DNA from 2 places in the Acetanaerobacterium sp. MSJ-12 genome. Region 1 is predicted to be linked to the other one. Evidence: a T-box and tRNA genes for the amino acid it is inferred to sense, from the RefSeq annotation. Region 1 holds a T-box; the other holds one or more tRNA genes.

Region 1 (7,561 bases):
GCCCTGCCGCCCGCCCCCGAAGGGAGGGCGCAAAAAAAGGCGGGGAGCAGCCGGCCGACCGGCTTTTCCCCGCCTTTTTGCGTCTAAAAAATGGCCGCGAACAGGACCGGCGGCCCGGACAGAGGGACCGCCCCCCTCACGAGACGGCCTTGAAGTTCTCCACCGCGATGCGGGTCTTGGCCCGCTCCCCCTCGCCGCCGTAGGTCATCTCCAGGGGGGCGAGGGTCTCCCCGTCAAAGGTGAGGGTGTAGGGGCCGTTTGCATCCTCTCCCCGCACGGTGATGCGGCCCTTCTTCTCGGTGACCTTGCAGTTTTGGGCCTTGAACAGGGTCTTGATGACGTTGGCCACCGCCGTCCCCCGCATCGGCGCCCCGCCGGGGTTGATGCGCAGCCCCCCATAGGTGAAGGAGAGGTCGGCGATGGTGATGGTGCAGCCCAACCCCTTGAGGGTCTCCGGGCTCTGCACCGTGAACTGGTAGGTGCCCTCCGCCGTCTTTTCCAGGTCGAGGGCGCAGGAAAAGCCCTCGCTCTCCACCGTCACATCGCAGGTAAAGGCCCCTTCAAAGGCGGTGGTGGGGTTTTTCACCCCCGCTCCCCCGTCCTTCTTGCAGCCGGCCAGCCCGCCCAGACAGCACAGCAGCGCCAGGGCGGCGGCCCACCCCCTCTTTGTCCGCGTCATCGCCTCTCCCGCCTTTCCCACAAACTGGTTCCCTCTACTTCTATGCAGAGAGGGGGCCGTTCATGTGCCGGAGCGGGCTAGAGCATCACCACAAAGGCCACGGCCTGGGTCCGGTCGTGGCTGATGCTCACGTCGATGGCCCCGCCCCCCGCCAGCGCCTGGGCGCGGGGGGAGAGGGAGAGCACCGGCTTGCCCCGGCGGTCTCTTAGCACCGAGATGTCCTGAAAGCCGACCCCGCGAAAGCCGGTGCCCAGGGCCTTGACAAAGGCCTCCTTGGCCGCCCAGATGCCGGCGGCCGTCTCGGCCGGGTGGCGGCGCGACGCCAACAGCGCCCGCTCCCCCTCGGTGAAACAGCGCGCCAAAAAGCGCGGATTTTCCAGGCAGCGGCGCACCCGCTCGATCTCGACGATGTCCACCCCACAGCGCAGCACAGCACAACTCCCCTTCTTTACAAACAGTGTATCGGCGGCCCGGGCAAAGGCGGGTTTCCAGTAAACGGGCCGACAAGGGCCCCTTCCGCGCGCCCGTTATCTTTTCCCACTATACCAAATTCTGTCTGACTTTTCAAAAATTCGGCGGGCGGGGTGTTGAAACCGCCCAAAAAATGTGGTAGAGTAGGGGCAGTAAACGCAGTGACGAAGGAAAGTAACCGTCCACAGACCGCCTCACAGAGAGGGCCCGGCCGCTGAAAAGGGCCCGAGGCGGGCGGGCGGCGAAGTTCCCTTCCGAGCGGCCCCGCTGAACGGCTTGTCTCAATAGGCGGGGACGGCAGGCCCCGTTACGGTTAAAAGAGTGTTTGCTCTATTGGCAAAAATCAGGGTGGTACCGCGGAAGCTGTTGACACGGCCTTCGTCCCTATAACAGGGGGCGAAGGCCGTTTTGTTTTCTCCCCCGTTCCCCGGCCGGGGCAGCGGCCAAAAAACGGGAGGGGCCCACGCCCCTCCGCAAAAAAGGAGTACAGAGATGAAAGAGGCACTGAAGAGGATCGAAGAGGAGGCGCTGGCCCAAATCGCCGCCGCCGAGGAGGGGCTTGACGAGCTGCGGGTCAAATACCTGGGCAAAAAGGGCGAGCTCACCGCCATCTTGAAGCAGATGGGCGGTCTCTCGGCCGAGGAGCGGCCGGTGGTCGGCCAGCTGGCCAACCGGGTGCGCGGCGGCATTGAGGAGGCCATCGCTCAGAAGACCGCCCAGCTGAAGGCCGAGAAGCTGGCCCGCCAGCTGGAGAGCGAGTCCCTGGACGTCACCATCCCCGGGCGGGCGCCCAAACTGGGCAAAAAACACCCCCTGACCCAGGTGCTCGACGACCTGACCGAAATCTTTTTGGGGATGGGCTTCTCGGTGGCCACCGGCCCCGAGGTGGAGTACGACTACTACAACTTTGAGGCCCTCAACCTCCCCCCCGACCACCCGGCCCGGGACACCCAGGACACCTTCTACATCACCGACAAGGTGCTGCTGCGCACCCAGACCTCCCCAGTGCAGGTGCGGGTGATGGAGCAGCAGAAGCCCCCCATCAAGATCATCGCCCCCGGGCGGGTCTACCGCTCCGACGCGGTGGACGCCACCCACGCCCCGGTCTTTCACCAGATCGAGGGGCTGGTGGTGGACAAAAACATCACCATGGCCGACCTGAAGGGCACCCTCAACACCTTCATCAAAAAGCTCTACGGGCCCGACACCGTCACCCGGTTTCGCCCCCACCACTTCCCCTTCACCGAGCCCTCGGCCGAGGTGGACACCCAGTGTTTCGCCTGCCACGGCAAGGGCTGCCGCCTCTGCAAGGGCGAGGGGTGGATCGAGCTGCTGGGCTGCGGGATGGTGCACCCCAAGGTGCTGGAAAACTGCGGCATCGACCCAGAGGAGTACTCCGGCTTCGCCTTCGGCATCGGCCTGGAGCGCATCGTCATGCGCCGCTACAACATCGACGACCTGCGGCTGTTCTCCGACAACGACCTGCGGTTTTTGAACCAGTTCTAAAGGGTGCGAAGGGGACTGCCGTCCCCCTCGCAAACTCCCCCGGCGCGGCCTTCGCTCCGCCGCGAAGACCGCGAGAGGAGTTTTTTCGGCGGCAGAGCTGCCGGAAAAACAGATTCGTGCAGAGCCGCGCAAAAGGGGCTGGCTGTCCGGGCGCATCGGATGCGCCGGTAGGGCCGTGAGAAAGCCGGATACAAATGCTGAAGGGCTGACCGGTGCCCCGATGCCCCAGGGACAGCAGCGACGCTGGGAAGACAGGTGGACGGCGGGAGCGCCCGAGAACGGCTGGCTCCCGAGCGCATCGGATGCACCGGCAGGGCTGCCGAGAAAGCCGGATACAAGTGCCGAGGGGTTGACCGGTACGCCCCGATACCTCAAGGACAGCAGCCGCGCCGCCGGGAAATTGGTGGGCGGTCAGAAGCCGCCAAGCGGTCTCTCCGCCCCGCGCAAAAGGGGCGGCAACATCCCATTTTCTTACACAAACAGATGGAGGAATCGAGTATGAACCTTTCTTATAAATGGCTGCAGGACTACACCCCCTGCGACCTCGCCCCCCGCGCCTACGCCGAGGCCATGAGCCTCTCGGGCTCCAAGGTCGAGGGCTGGTCCAGTCTGGCCGACGAAATCAAAAACGTGGTGGTGGGACAGGTAGTCTCCATCGCCTCCCACCCGCGCGCCGACAAACTGGTGGTCTGCCAGGTGGAGGTGGGCCGGGGCGAGCCCCTGCAGATCTGCACCGGGGCGGCCAACCTGAAGCCCGGCGACAAGGTGCCGGTGGCCCTGCACGACAGCAATCTGCCCGGCGGGGTGCACATCCAGCGGGGTGAGCTGCGGGGCGAGATCTCCGACGGGATGATGTGCTCCTTTGCCGAACTGGGCCTCACCATCCACGACTGCCCGGACCAGCGCGAGGACGGCATCATGGTGCTGGAGCCCGACGCCGTCGTCGGCCAGGACATTGTGAAGGCGCTGGAGCTGGACGACCTGTCGGTGGAGTTCGAGATCACCTCCAACCGGCCCGACTGCCTCTCGATGATCGGCCTGGCGCGGGAGACCGCCGCCACCCTGGACCGGCCCCTGCACCTGCCCGCGCCCACCGTGGAGCGCGAGAGCGGCGACATCGCCGACTACCTGAAGGTGGACGTGGAGAGCGACCTCTGCCTGCGCTACGCCGCCCGGGTGATCAAAAACGTCAAGATCGGCCCCTCCCCCAAGTGGATGCGCGACCGGCTGCGGGTCTGCGGGGTGCGCCCCATCTCCAACATCGTCGACATCACCAACTATGTGATGCTGGAGTACGGCAACCCCATGCACGCCTTTGACTACGACCGGGTCGCCGGGCACCACATCATCGTCCGCACCGCCAGAGAGGGAGAACACCTGGTCACCCTGGACGACGTGGACCGCACCCTCACCCCCGAAATGCTGGTCATCGCCGACGAGGCCGGCCCCTCGGTGGTCGCCGGCATCATGGGCGGCGAGCAGTCGGGCATCAGCGACGAGACCACCACCGTCATCTTCGAGGGCGCCTGCTTCTCGGGCCCCTCGGTCCGCCGCACCAGCAAGAAGCTGGGGCTGCGCAGCGAGAGCTCGGCCCGCTATGAGAAGGGGCTCGACCCCAACACCTGCATGAGCGCCCTGATGCGCGCCTGCCAGCTGGTGGAGGAGCTGGGCTGCGGCGAGGTGGTCGGCGGGGTGATCGACTGCTACAAAAACCCGCTGAAGCCCTGGAAGATCGCCCTGGACGAGGGCTACATGAACCGCTTTTTGGGCATCGACATCCCCCGCAGCGAGATGGAGGAGTACCTGACCCGCCTGGGCTTTGGCATCGACGGCGGCGACGTGGTGGTGCCCACCTTCCGCGCCGACGTGGAGCACAAGGCCGACGTGGCCGAGGAGATCGCCCGCATCTACGGCTACGACAAGATCCCCGCCACCCTGGCCAAGACCGCCGACGAGGCCGAGCTGACCGAGGAGCAGAAATTCAAGCGCGCCGTGGGCGGCGCCCTGGTGGGGATGGGGCTCAACGAGATCATCACCTACACCTTCATCAGCCCCAAGTACTACGACAAGATCGACCTGCCCGCCGAGAGCCCCCTGCGCGACAGCGTCACCATCCGCAACCCCCTGGGCGAGGACACCAGCGTCATGCGCACCACCGCCATCCCCTCCATGTTGGAGGTGCTGGCCCGCAACTACGCCAACCGCAACCTCTGCTGCCAGATGTACGAGATCGCCACCGAGTACCGCAAACAGGGCGGCCCCGACGACCTGCCCGACGAGAGCGAGGCCGTCCTCGTCGGGATGTACGGCGGGGAGAGCGACTTCTACCGCCTCAAGGGGGTCGTGGAGAACCTGCTGGAGGCCACAGGGGTGAAAGACGCCGTCTTCCTGCCCGAAAAGAGCGACCCCACCTTCCACCCCGGCCGCTGCGCCAAGCTGCTGCTGGGCGGGGAAGAGGCGGGCACCCTGGGCGAGATCCACCCCCACGTGGCCCAGAACTACGGCATCAAGCAGAAGGTCTATCTGGCCCGCATCCCCCTGGCGGGGCTGCTGAAAAACGCCCGCAGGGAAATCAGCTACCGGCCGCTGCCCAAGTTCCCCGCCACCACCCGCGACCTGGCCCTGGTCTGCGACGAGGCGGTGCTGGTGGGCGACATCTCCCGCGCCATCGCCGAGAGCGCCGGCAGCCTGCTGGAAGGGGTGGAGTTCTTCGACATCTACCGCGGCAAGCAGATCGGCGAGGGGAAAAAGAGCGTCGCCTACAAGCTGATCTTCCGCTCGGACAGCGAGACCCTCAAGGACGAGCACGCCGACGCGGCCGTGGAGCGGGTGCTGGCGGCGCTGAAGCCCCTGGGCATCACCCTGCGCAGCTAATATTTTCCAGATGTGGACGGCATTTTTCTTGATTCTTGGGGCAGGATAGTGTATCCTACAAAGAGAGGTGATCGCTATGCAGGACAAAACCATGACCTTTTCCATCTATGAGGACAAGGAGGACGAGACCCGCCGCATCCTCACCCAGGTCTACGACGCCCTGAAACACAAGGGCTACAACCCCATCAACCAGATCGTGGGGTACATCCTGTCCGAGGACCCCACCTACATCACCACCTACGACAACGCCCGCAGTCTGGTGCGCAAGCTGGACCGCGACGAACTGCTGCGCACCCTGGTCAAATCCTACCTGGGCGAATAGGCGCTCTGCCATCTGAGATCCGCCCGCCGCCCCCTGCCGGGACGGCGGTAAAGGGACGCGGACTCCCCCTTCGGGAGTTCGCGCCCCTTTTTTGTTTTCCTTGCCAAGGCCCTGACAGAGATGTATCATAAAGGGGAAATAATTTTACATCTTGCAAAGGGGAAATAAACGGGCGCCCCTGCAAACAGGCAGGGGCGCAAAGCCACAGGGTCTTCTGCACGGGGAATGGCGGCGGCCGGTCGCCGCATTCGCCCCTGCTGCGGGGCCAGTTGGCAAAAAGAGGGGGTTTTACCGTGAGATTTGCAAAGAGACAGCGGGGGATGGTCGCCCTCGCCCTGCTGGTGGCGCTGGCCGCCCTGTCGCTCTCCACCTGGGCGGAGGAGGCCCCTTATGCCGGGCCGGTCTTCACCTGGGCGGCGGCGGGGGACGGGGTCGCCGTCACCGGCTTTGACGACCGGTACCTCGCCTCCCTCACCGAGGCGCAGAGGGGGGACATCGCCATCGCCATCCCCGAAACCATCGGCGGCAAGCCGGTGACCGCCATCGGCGATCTGGCCTTTTACAACAACACCCACCCCTCGTACAAGGACTGCCGGTTCACCTCGCTGGACCTCTCCCAGGCGACCCATCTGGTCCAGATCGGGGAGATGGCCTTTGACAGCCACAGCGAGCTCACCGGCCCGCTGGCCCTCCCCGCCTCGCTGGAGACCATCGGCAAACAGGCCTTTATGGGCTGCCGGTTCACCGGCTCCCTCGACCTGCCCGACGCCCTCACCACCCTGGGGCAGGGGGCCTTCAAGTACAACACCGGCCTCACGGGGGTGCATTTTCCCGCCGGGCTGACCGCCATTGAAAACGCGGCCTTTTCAGGCTGCACCGGTCTGTCGGGGGAACTGGCCCTCCCGAAGTCCCTCGAGAAGATCGGCGCCCAGGCCTTTCAGTCCTGCACCGCCCTCACCGGCACCCTGGTCCTGCCCGAGGGGCTGACCTTCCTGGGCTCCCAGGCCTTTTACGGGACCAATTACTCCACCGCCGTCCTCCCCACAGACCCCGCGGTCGTTCTGGAAAACGGCGGCACCGCCTTTCGCAGCTGCACCCGGCTGACCGCCCTCCTCTGCACCGGGGAGAACTACGCCGCCTACAGCCAATCCCTCACCTATGCCGACGCCAAAAAGCTGCTGGGCTACCCGGTGCGCGTCTCCTATACCGACGGCTCGGCCCCCGCCCTCGAGCGGCTCTTTGGCCGCCCCCTCAACCTGGTCAAGGGCGCAGACGGCCACTGGGCGACGGACAATAGCTTTGCCCTGCCGGCGGACGACGGCGGCAGCGGCTACCTGACCCGGTGGAGCTTTGCCGAGGGGGGGAGCGCCGTCTCCCCCACCAGCGCGGTGAGCGGCGCCACCCTCTACCCCGTTCGCGGCTACGCCGACCCGGTGCTGACCCCCAGCGACAGCCGGGTCTCCAAGGTGTATGACGGCCGGCCCGCCGAGTTGAAAATCGACATCTCCCACCCCCTCAAGGGCGACGAGGTCTTTTTCTACTGCATGTGGACCAAGGTCCACAACTACCAAAAGGACAAAGACAGGTGGTCCGCCGACAACTGCTGGACTGCCGTCGACGTGGCCGACAGCGCCCCCGGCGGCGGCGACTGGTACCAGGTGACCGTCTACGGCTACGACTACGCCACCAAGACCAACTTCTACAAGAGC
Region 2 (7,561 bases), on a different contig from region 1:
TGCGCCTCTCTCATTGCCTTCATCTTTGCGATCAGCGCCTCGACGCTGTCAATGAGGACAGGTGCGGTTTCGTTTTTCTTCGCCATACTGATTTTCCTCCAATGCGGTTGTTGGGTGGCTCTGCTTACTATATCCAAGTATATAGCATGACGAGCTTTTTTCAAGTGGTAATTGATAATTTTTTAACGATGTCCACCACTTTCTATTTCCCCAACAATTCTTTTTCTGTTTGAGCAGATTTTATCATCAAATTGATGGCCTTCCCCCTTTTCCGACAGAAAATCGTTGATTTGCCATCTCACTTCTCCCCTATTATACCCTGTCATATTGCATAAGAAAAGCCTTTTCAGGCAGAAATTATAATGCTTATTTTTGTTTGAGCATCTCCCCTGCCCGCTCCCTCTTTCGCACAAAAAGTGCCCTCGCTCCCCATTGGGTGCGAGGGCACGGTTTTCTGTCTCTTAACGGGACTCCTGCCACTGGGAGGACTGCTCCAGGTAGGCACAGAGTCCCTGATAAATGCAGAGGGCCAACTGCTGCTGGTAGCTGCTGTCTTTGAGCTTTGCCAGCTCCTCTGAATTGGAGATGAAGCCGCACTCGATGAGGACCCCCGGTGTGGTACTGTTTTCCAGCAGAAAGTACTCCTTGCCGGAGGGCTTGTGTTCCCGGTGGCTCTCGGGCTGCAAGTTGGCGCGAATGGTCTGTTGGATACACTTGGCCAACAGCTCGCCCTCGGCGTTTTTCTTGTTGTAAAATACCTGGGAGCCCTTGTTGGCGCTCTGGTAGGAGTTTTGATGGATGGAGAGGAAGATGGCGTTGGGGTGGTCATTGATCAATTTGAGGCGATTTCGCATGTCTGACTTCTTGCGCTGTGAGAGGTTTTTCCCCTCGCTCTCGGTGGAGGTGTCCTGCTCCCGGGTCATGATGACGGTGTATCCCTGAAAGGCAAGGGTGTCCCGCAGCTTGAGGGCAATTTGCAGGTTGATGTCCTTCTCCACCACCGAGCCCGACGTCGCACCGGAATCAAAGCCGCCATGGCCCGCGTCCAGGATGATGACCGGGCTCTTTTTGAGGTCGGCGTCGCTGGCAATGGCAAAAGTCGTGAAGTTGCAGAGGGTGATGACCAGGGCCAACAGGACCGAGATCCCCAGTAGGAGATAGGGGGGCTTGCACCTTTTTGTGACAAACAGCATATTTTTCACCTCTCGGTAAACGTATGCAGTTTTGGCAGGGGTTATGTCTCGTCCTTTTCTCCCCTTCCGCGGTAACAAAAAGAAAGCCCTGAACCAAAGATCCAGGGCTTTCTTTTATATGGAGGCGCCACCCAGAATTGAACTGGGGATAAAGGTTTTGCAGACCTCTGCCTTACCGCTTGGCTATGGCGCCATATTCACGGTTATGCAAAATATCTGCATAACCGGCTCTGTAAAACGGAAGGCGCTAATTTCTTAGCGCCTTTTTCGTGGAGCGGGTTACGAGGCTCGAACTCGCTACCTCCACCTTGGCAAGGTGGCGCTCTACCAGATGAGCTAAACCCGCGGAAATGGTGCCTCCGATCGGAATCGAACCAATGACACGAGGATTTTCAGTCCTCTGCTCTACCGACTGAGCTACAGAGGCACACATTGGCGACCCGGAAGGGGCTCGAACCCTCGACCTCTAGCGTGACAGGCTAGCGTTCTAACCAACTGAACTACCGGGCCATGTATACCAACTGAAAGAGAAAAGCGGAACTTTTTGACCTCTTTCAGGGTTGCCGTTTCTTGTCCGACAACGTTTATTAGTATACAGGAGATGTGTTTATCTGTCAATAGGATTTTTCAAATTTTTTAGCTCTTCTTGGGTGAAGTTGTATTTTCTTTCACAGAAGTGGCAGCAGACCTCCACCGGCTCCCCCTCGTCGATCATTTCCTGCAGCTCCTCGTTCCCCAGGCTGAGCAGCGCCTTCTCCACCCGCTGGCGGGAGCAGTTGCAGCGGTACTCCACCGGGAACTCGTCCAGGATATTGGGGGCAAAGCCGTCGAGCACCCGCTCGATGATCTGCTCCAGAGACATCCCGCCCTCGAGCATCCGGGTGACGGAGGGCAGCTCTTTGAGGTTGCCCTCCAGCTGCTCGATCTCCTCCTCCAGCGCGCCGGGGAGGAGCTGCACCAAAAAGCCGCCGGCCGCCCGCACCGTCAAGTCGGGATTGACCAGCACCCCCAGGGCGCAGACGGTGGGGACCTGCTCGCTGGCGGCATAATAGGCGGTCACGTCCTCGGCCACCTCGCCGCTCACCAGGGGCACACTACCCACATAGGGGTCTTTCATGCCGGTGTCGCGGATGACCGTCAGGGTGCCATCCCGCCCCACCGCGCCGCCCACATCCAGCTTTCCGTAGGGGTTGAGGGGCAGTTCCACCACCGGCTGGCTGACGGTGCCCCGCACATTGCCCCAGGCGTCGGAGACGGCGATGACATTCCCCGCCGGCCCCCCGCCGCTGAGGCGCAGGGTGACGCTCTGTTCCTTCCCCTTCAGGCCGCAGCCCATGATGGAGGCAGCGGTGAGCAACCTGCCCAGAGCGGCAGTGACCACGGCAGAACTCTCGTGGATCTGCTCGGCCCGGGCGACAACGTCGGTGGAGTCGATGGCGGTCATCACCACTCCCCCATTTTCACTGATGGCGCGCAGTACACGTCCCATCTATTTTCCCTCCTTCTTGGCCAGGTATACCACCCGCTGACTCTTCTCTGTCACCGGGCGGTCACGATACCCGTCAAAGCGCTGCAGCAGCGCAAATCCAGCCTCTTCCAAGGCCGCCTGCAAAAATTCAGGGGCATACCAGGTCTCTGAAAAACACTCGTCACAGCGGGCAAACCGGCCGTCCTCCCCCTCTTCAAAAAAGGTGAGGGAGATGTCGGTCACCCCTTCCTCCTCCCGCCACTCGTTCTGCCAGCCGCAGTAGAGGTCGCCCAGGTCGTAGAGGTAGGCGTTGTTCCCCAGCACCTGGGCGTGCTTGTAGCGGGTGTTGACGTCAAAGAGGAAGACGCCGCCCTCCTCCATGAACAGGGAGACGCGGGAGAAGGCGCGGCGGACCGCCTCCCGGTCGGGCAGGTGGTTGACGGTGTCCAGGGTGGAGACGGCGGCGCGGATGGTCCCGTACAAATCGAGCTCCTCCATCCCCTGGCCCAACAACAGGATGTCCTCCCCGCTCTCCATCACCCGCTCCCGGGCGATCTCCAGCATCTCCTCCGAGGGGTCGGCGCCGATGAGGTCGTACCCGGCCCGCGCCAGGCGCAGGCAGAGTTCCCCCGTCCCGCAGCCGGCATCCAGCACGATGCCGCCGTCGATCCCCTGCTCTGCCAGCTTTTCCACAATAAAGCCGGCCATACGCGCCCTGTCCACGTTTTCGGTGAGGGCGTCGTAAAAGCCGGCAAAATTGCCGTAGAAATTCTGCTGTCTACCCTTCAAGGTCGGTCTCTCCCGCCATCGAGTCCAGCAGTTTGTCGTAGCCGCCGCACCCGTAGAGAAGGGAGCGGTTGACCCGGCTGATGGTCGCCGTCGAGGCGCCGGTCTCCTTGACGATGTCGCTGTAGACCTTTTTCTGCCGCAGCATCCGCGCCACGTGAAAGCGCTGGGCAATGGCCTTGAGCTCCTGAATGGTGCAGAGGTCGTCAAAAAAGTCATAGCAGTCGTCCAGGTTGTCGATGGACACGATCGCCGAAAACAGGTCGTCAAAGGTATCTCTTGACAGATTGCTGTTCAATGAAAAACCCGCCTTTCCAAATCATCTTGATTTAAAGTTTAACACCTTAAATTGTGAAAGTAAAGGCTTCCCCACCACTTTTGTGGCGGAGATGGAGAAATCCGGCAGTTCGCCCAAGAAAAAGCGCGCCGAAACACCGGTTTCCGCGCGCTTTCACAAGCTGTCTCAAGGGGTCCGGGACACCCCTCCCTGTCAGAGGTCGTTTCGCAGCAGGTCCTCTAAACTCTCCCGGCGGACGACCAGGCGGCTCTCCCCCTGGGAGACCATCACCACCGGCGGGCGGGGGATGCGGTTGTAGTTGGAGGCCATGGAGTAGTTATAGGCCCCGGTGGCCAGCACCGCCAGGATGTCGCCGGGCCCCACCTCCTGGATGCGGGTGTTTTCCTGGATCAAGTCGCCGCTCTCGCAGCACTTGCCCGCCACCGTGACCGTCTGGGTCTTGGGCTCGGCCGCCCGGTTGGCCACCAGCACGTCGTAGGCCGCCTGGTAGAGGGCGTAGCGGGGGTTGTCGGTCATCCCCCCGTCGATGGCCACATAGGTGCGGACATTTTTGATTTCCTTCACCGAGCCCACGGTGTAGAGGGTGGTGCCGGCGGGCCCCACAATAGAGCGACCCGGCTCGATGACCACATAGGGGATGGGCAGCCCCTCCTCGCCACAGCAGCGGTGGATGACCTTGGAGACCCGCTGCATGTACTCGTCGTAGCTGGAGGGGTTGTCGGAGTCGACGTACTTGATGCCAAAGCCGCCCCCCAGGTCGAGGATCTCCAGCACTCTGCCGTACCTGCGCTGGATCTCGCCCATAAAGCGGATCATCACCTCGGCCGCCAACTCGAAGGGGGCGATGTCAAAAATCTGTGAGCCGATGTGGCAGTGCAGCCCCTTCAGCCGCACCCCCTTCATGGCCATGGCCTCGTCGACGGCCTCCATGGCCTCGCCATTTTCCAGGGCCAGGCCGAACTTGGAGTCGATCTGCCCAGTGCGGATAAAGTCGTGGGTGTGGGCGTCGATGCCGGGCTTGATGCGAAAGAGGATGTCGGTCACCCGCCCAGCAGCCCGCGACAGGCTGCCGACGAGCTGCAGCTCTTCCAGATTGTCCACCACGATTTGGCCGACCCCGCTCTCCAGGGCCATGGTCAGCTCGGCCGGGGTCTTGTTGTTGCCGTGAAAGTAGACCCGCTCCATGGGAAAGCCCGCCTGCAGGGCGGTGTAGAGCTCCCCACTGGACACCACGTCCAATCCCAGCCCCTCCTCCTGGGCAATGCGGCAGACCGCCTTGCAGCAAAAGGCCTTGCTGGCATAGGTGCAGAGCCCCCTGCCGTCGTAGTAGCGGTCGATGGACTGCTTGAAGGCCCGGCAGTTCTCCCGGATCAGGTCCTCGTCCATCACGTAGAGCGGGGTGCCGTAGCGCTCGGCCAGGGCGACGGCATCCAGCCCGCCGACGGTCAGGTGGCCCAAGTTGTTGACGTCCAAACTTTTGGAAACGAACATCTCCTCACTCCTCCCCTTCGCACTCTTCCTCTGTGTCCTCCCCGTCGTCCTCTTCCAAGAGGGCCTCCAAAATGCCCCGCAGCTCGGGGATGCCCTCAAAGGTCTGGGCGGAGGTGGCGACCAGGTGCAGCTGGTCGCCGCAGGGGATCTCCTCTCGCAGCTCTTCCAACCGCTTCTCCTTCTGCTTGGCCGTCAGCTTGTCGGCCTTGGTCAGGGCGATGAGAAAGGGGATCTCGCTGTCGATGAGGAAGTCGATCATCTGCAAATCATCGGCGGTGGGCTGGTGGCGGATGTCCACCAGCTGCACCACCAGGCGGATGTCCCGGTCGCTGTGAAAGTAGTCCTCCATCAACTTGGCCCAGCGCTCCTTCTCGGAGCGGGAGACCTTGGCGTAGCCGTAGCCGGGCAGGTCGACGATGTAGCCGGGGCCGGCGGTAAAGAAGTTGATGGTGACCGTCTTGCCCGGCGAGGCCGACACCCGCGCCAGCCGCTTGCGGTTGGCCACCTTGTTGATGAGGGAGGACTTGCCCACGTTGGAGCGGCCGGAGAAGACGATCTCGGCCCGGTCGCTGGGGGGCAGCTGGGACGACACCCCGTACGAGGCGTAAAATTCAATGGCGTTAAAGTTCATGGCGTCCTCCCTACTGTTGGATGTGGGTGTCCCGCGGGCGGGCGGGTCCCGCCTTCTTCCTCGGGGGGGCGGAGGGCAGTTCCTCCACCTCTTCGGGCGGCGGTGCGGCCGGTTTGACCAGGGCGGTCTCCAGCACCTGGGAGATGGTCTCCACCGGCACAAAGTGCAGGTGGTCCTTGACCTCCTGGTCCACCTCCTCCAAGTCGGGGAGGTTTCGCTTGGGGATCAAGACGGTGGTGCAGCCGTTTTTGTAGGCGGCCATGCTCTTTTCTTTCAGGCCGCCGATGGGCAGCACGTTGCCGTGCAGGTCGATTTCGCCGGTCATGGCCACTTCTCCCCGCACCGGCCGCTCGGTCAGGGCCGAGACCAGGGCGGTCACCATGGTGACCCCCGCCGAGGGACCGTCTTTGGGGATCGCGCCCTGGGGAGCGTGGATGTGGATGTCCCGGTTTTTGTAGAAGTTGTGGGGGATGTCGTAGAGGTCGGCGATGCTGCGCACATAGCTGACGGCGATCTTGGCCGACTCCTGCATCACGTCGCCCAGAGAGCCGGTGATCTCGATTTTGCCGCTGCCCTCCAGCACCACCGCCTCCATCGGCAGGGTGGTGCCGCCCACCGCGGTCCAGGCCAGGCCGGTGACGGTGCCCACCTTGTTTTCGAGGGAGGCGTCCTCCCGGTCAAAGCGGCGGTGGCCGATCAGCCGGGAGAGGTTTGCCTTGGTGACCGAGAGCCCCTTTTCGCCCGCCACCACCTCTTTGGCCGCCTTGCGGCAGAGGCCGGCGATCTCCCGCTCCAAGCTGCGGACGCCCGCCTCCCGGGTGTAGCCGTCGATGAGTTCAAAGACGGCGTCGCGGGAGATTTTGAGCTGCCCCGCCTCCAGCCCGTGGGCCTTCATCTGCTTGGGGATGAGGTGGCGCTTGGCGATATTGTACTTCTCCACGTCGGTGTAGCTGCCCAGCTCGATGACCTCCATCCGGTCGTAGAGGGGGGCGGGGATGGCCGCGGCGTCGTTTGCCGAGGTGATGAAGAGGACGTCGCTGAGGTCGTAGGGCACCTCTATGTAGTGGTCCCGGAAGGCCTGGTTCTGCTCCTTGTCCAGCACCTCCAACAGGGCCGACGAGGGGTCGCCCTTGTAGTCGTTGCCCAGTTTGTCCACCTCGTCGAGGAGGATGAGGGGGTTTTGGGTCTTGGCCTGGGCCATGGCCTTGATGATCCGCCCGGGCATCGAGCCGATATAGGTCTTGCGGTGGCCGCGGATCTCCGATTCGTCCCGCACCCCGCCCAGGGAGATGCGGACGTACTTTCTGCCCATGCTCTCGGCGATGGACTTGACGATCGAGGTCTTGCCCACCCCCGGAGGGCCCACCAGGCAGAGGATCTGGCCGCTGTTTTTGGGGGCCAGCTTGGAGACGGCGATGAACTCGAGGATCCGCTCCTTGACCTTTTTCAGGCCGTAGTGGTCCCGTTCAAGGATCTTGGACGCCGCCTGCAGGTTGGCACTCACCTTGGAATAGGTGTTCCAGGGCAGTTCCAGGCAGGTCTCCAAATAGGTCTGGATGACGCTGCCCTCCTGCGAGCCCTGGGGCATTTTGGCCAGCCGGTTCAGGTTTTTCTCAAAGTGCTCCCGGGTCTCCTGGGGCAGTTCCAGCGCCTGGATCTTCTTTTGCAGCTCTTCCAGCTCACTGTCGTCGCCG

The links. The T-box of region 1 lies ahead of pheS (phenylalanine--tRNA ligase subunit alpha). A T-box ahead of a tRNA ligase gene usually reads a tRNA of that ligase, here a tRNA-Phe.
Region 2: it encodes a tRNA-Phe, which carries the amino acid that the T-box ahead of pheS (phenylalanine--tRNA ligase subunit alpha) is inferred to sense. The anticodon was not compared.

What each region holds. Positions count from the first base shown of each region.
Region 1 covers NZ_JAHLPK010000009.1:50,143-57,703, reverse strand. The annotation lists gene KQI11_RS10525 (hypothetical protein) at 137-679, opposite strand; gene acpS (holo-ACP synthase) at 757-1,110, opposite strand; T-box leader at 1,303-1,539, shown strand; gene pheS (phenylalanine--tRNA ligase subunit alpha) at 1,643-2,656, shown strand; gene pheT (phenylalanine--tRNA ligase subunit beta) at 3,155-5,530, shown strand; gene KQI11_RS10505 (IreB family regulatory phosphoprotein) at 5,607-5,852, shown strand; gene KQI11_RS10500 (leucine-rich repeat protein) at 6,146-7,561, shown strand, end outside.
Region 2 covers NZ_JAHLPK010000003.1:221,507-229,067, forward strand. The annotation lists gene adhE (bifunctional acetaldehyde-CoA/alcohol dehydrogenase) at 1-86, opposite strand, end outside; gene KQI11_RS04755 (N-acetylmuramoyl-L-alanine amidase) at 462-1,193, opposite strand; tRNA gene KQI11_RS04760 (tRNA-Cys) at 1,313-1,386, opposite strand; tRNA gene KQI11_RS04765 (tRNA-Gly) at 1,464-1,539, opposite strand; tRNA gene KQI11_RS04770 (tRNA-Phe) at 1,545-1,620, opposite strand; tRNA gene KQI11_RS04775 (tRNA-Asp) at 1,627-1,703, opposite strand; gene hslO (Hsp33 family molecular chaperone HslO) at 1,801-2,682, opposite strand; gene KQI11_RS04785 (class I SAM-dependent DNA methyltransferase) at 2,683-3,450, opposite strand; gene KQI11_RS04790 (YerC/YecD family TrpR-related protein) at 3,440-3,745, opposite strand; gene lysA (diaminopimelate decarboxylase) at 3,938-5,236, opposite strand; gene yihA (ribosome biogenesis GTP-binding protein YihA/YsxC) at 5,241-5,867, opposite strand; gene lon (endopeptidase La) at 5,878-7,561, opposite strand, start outside.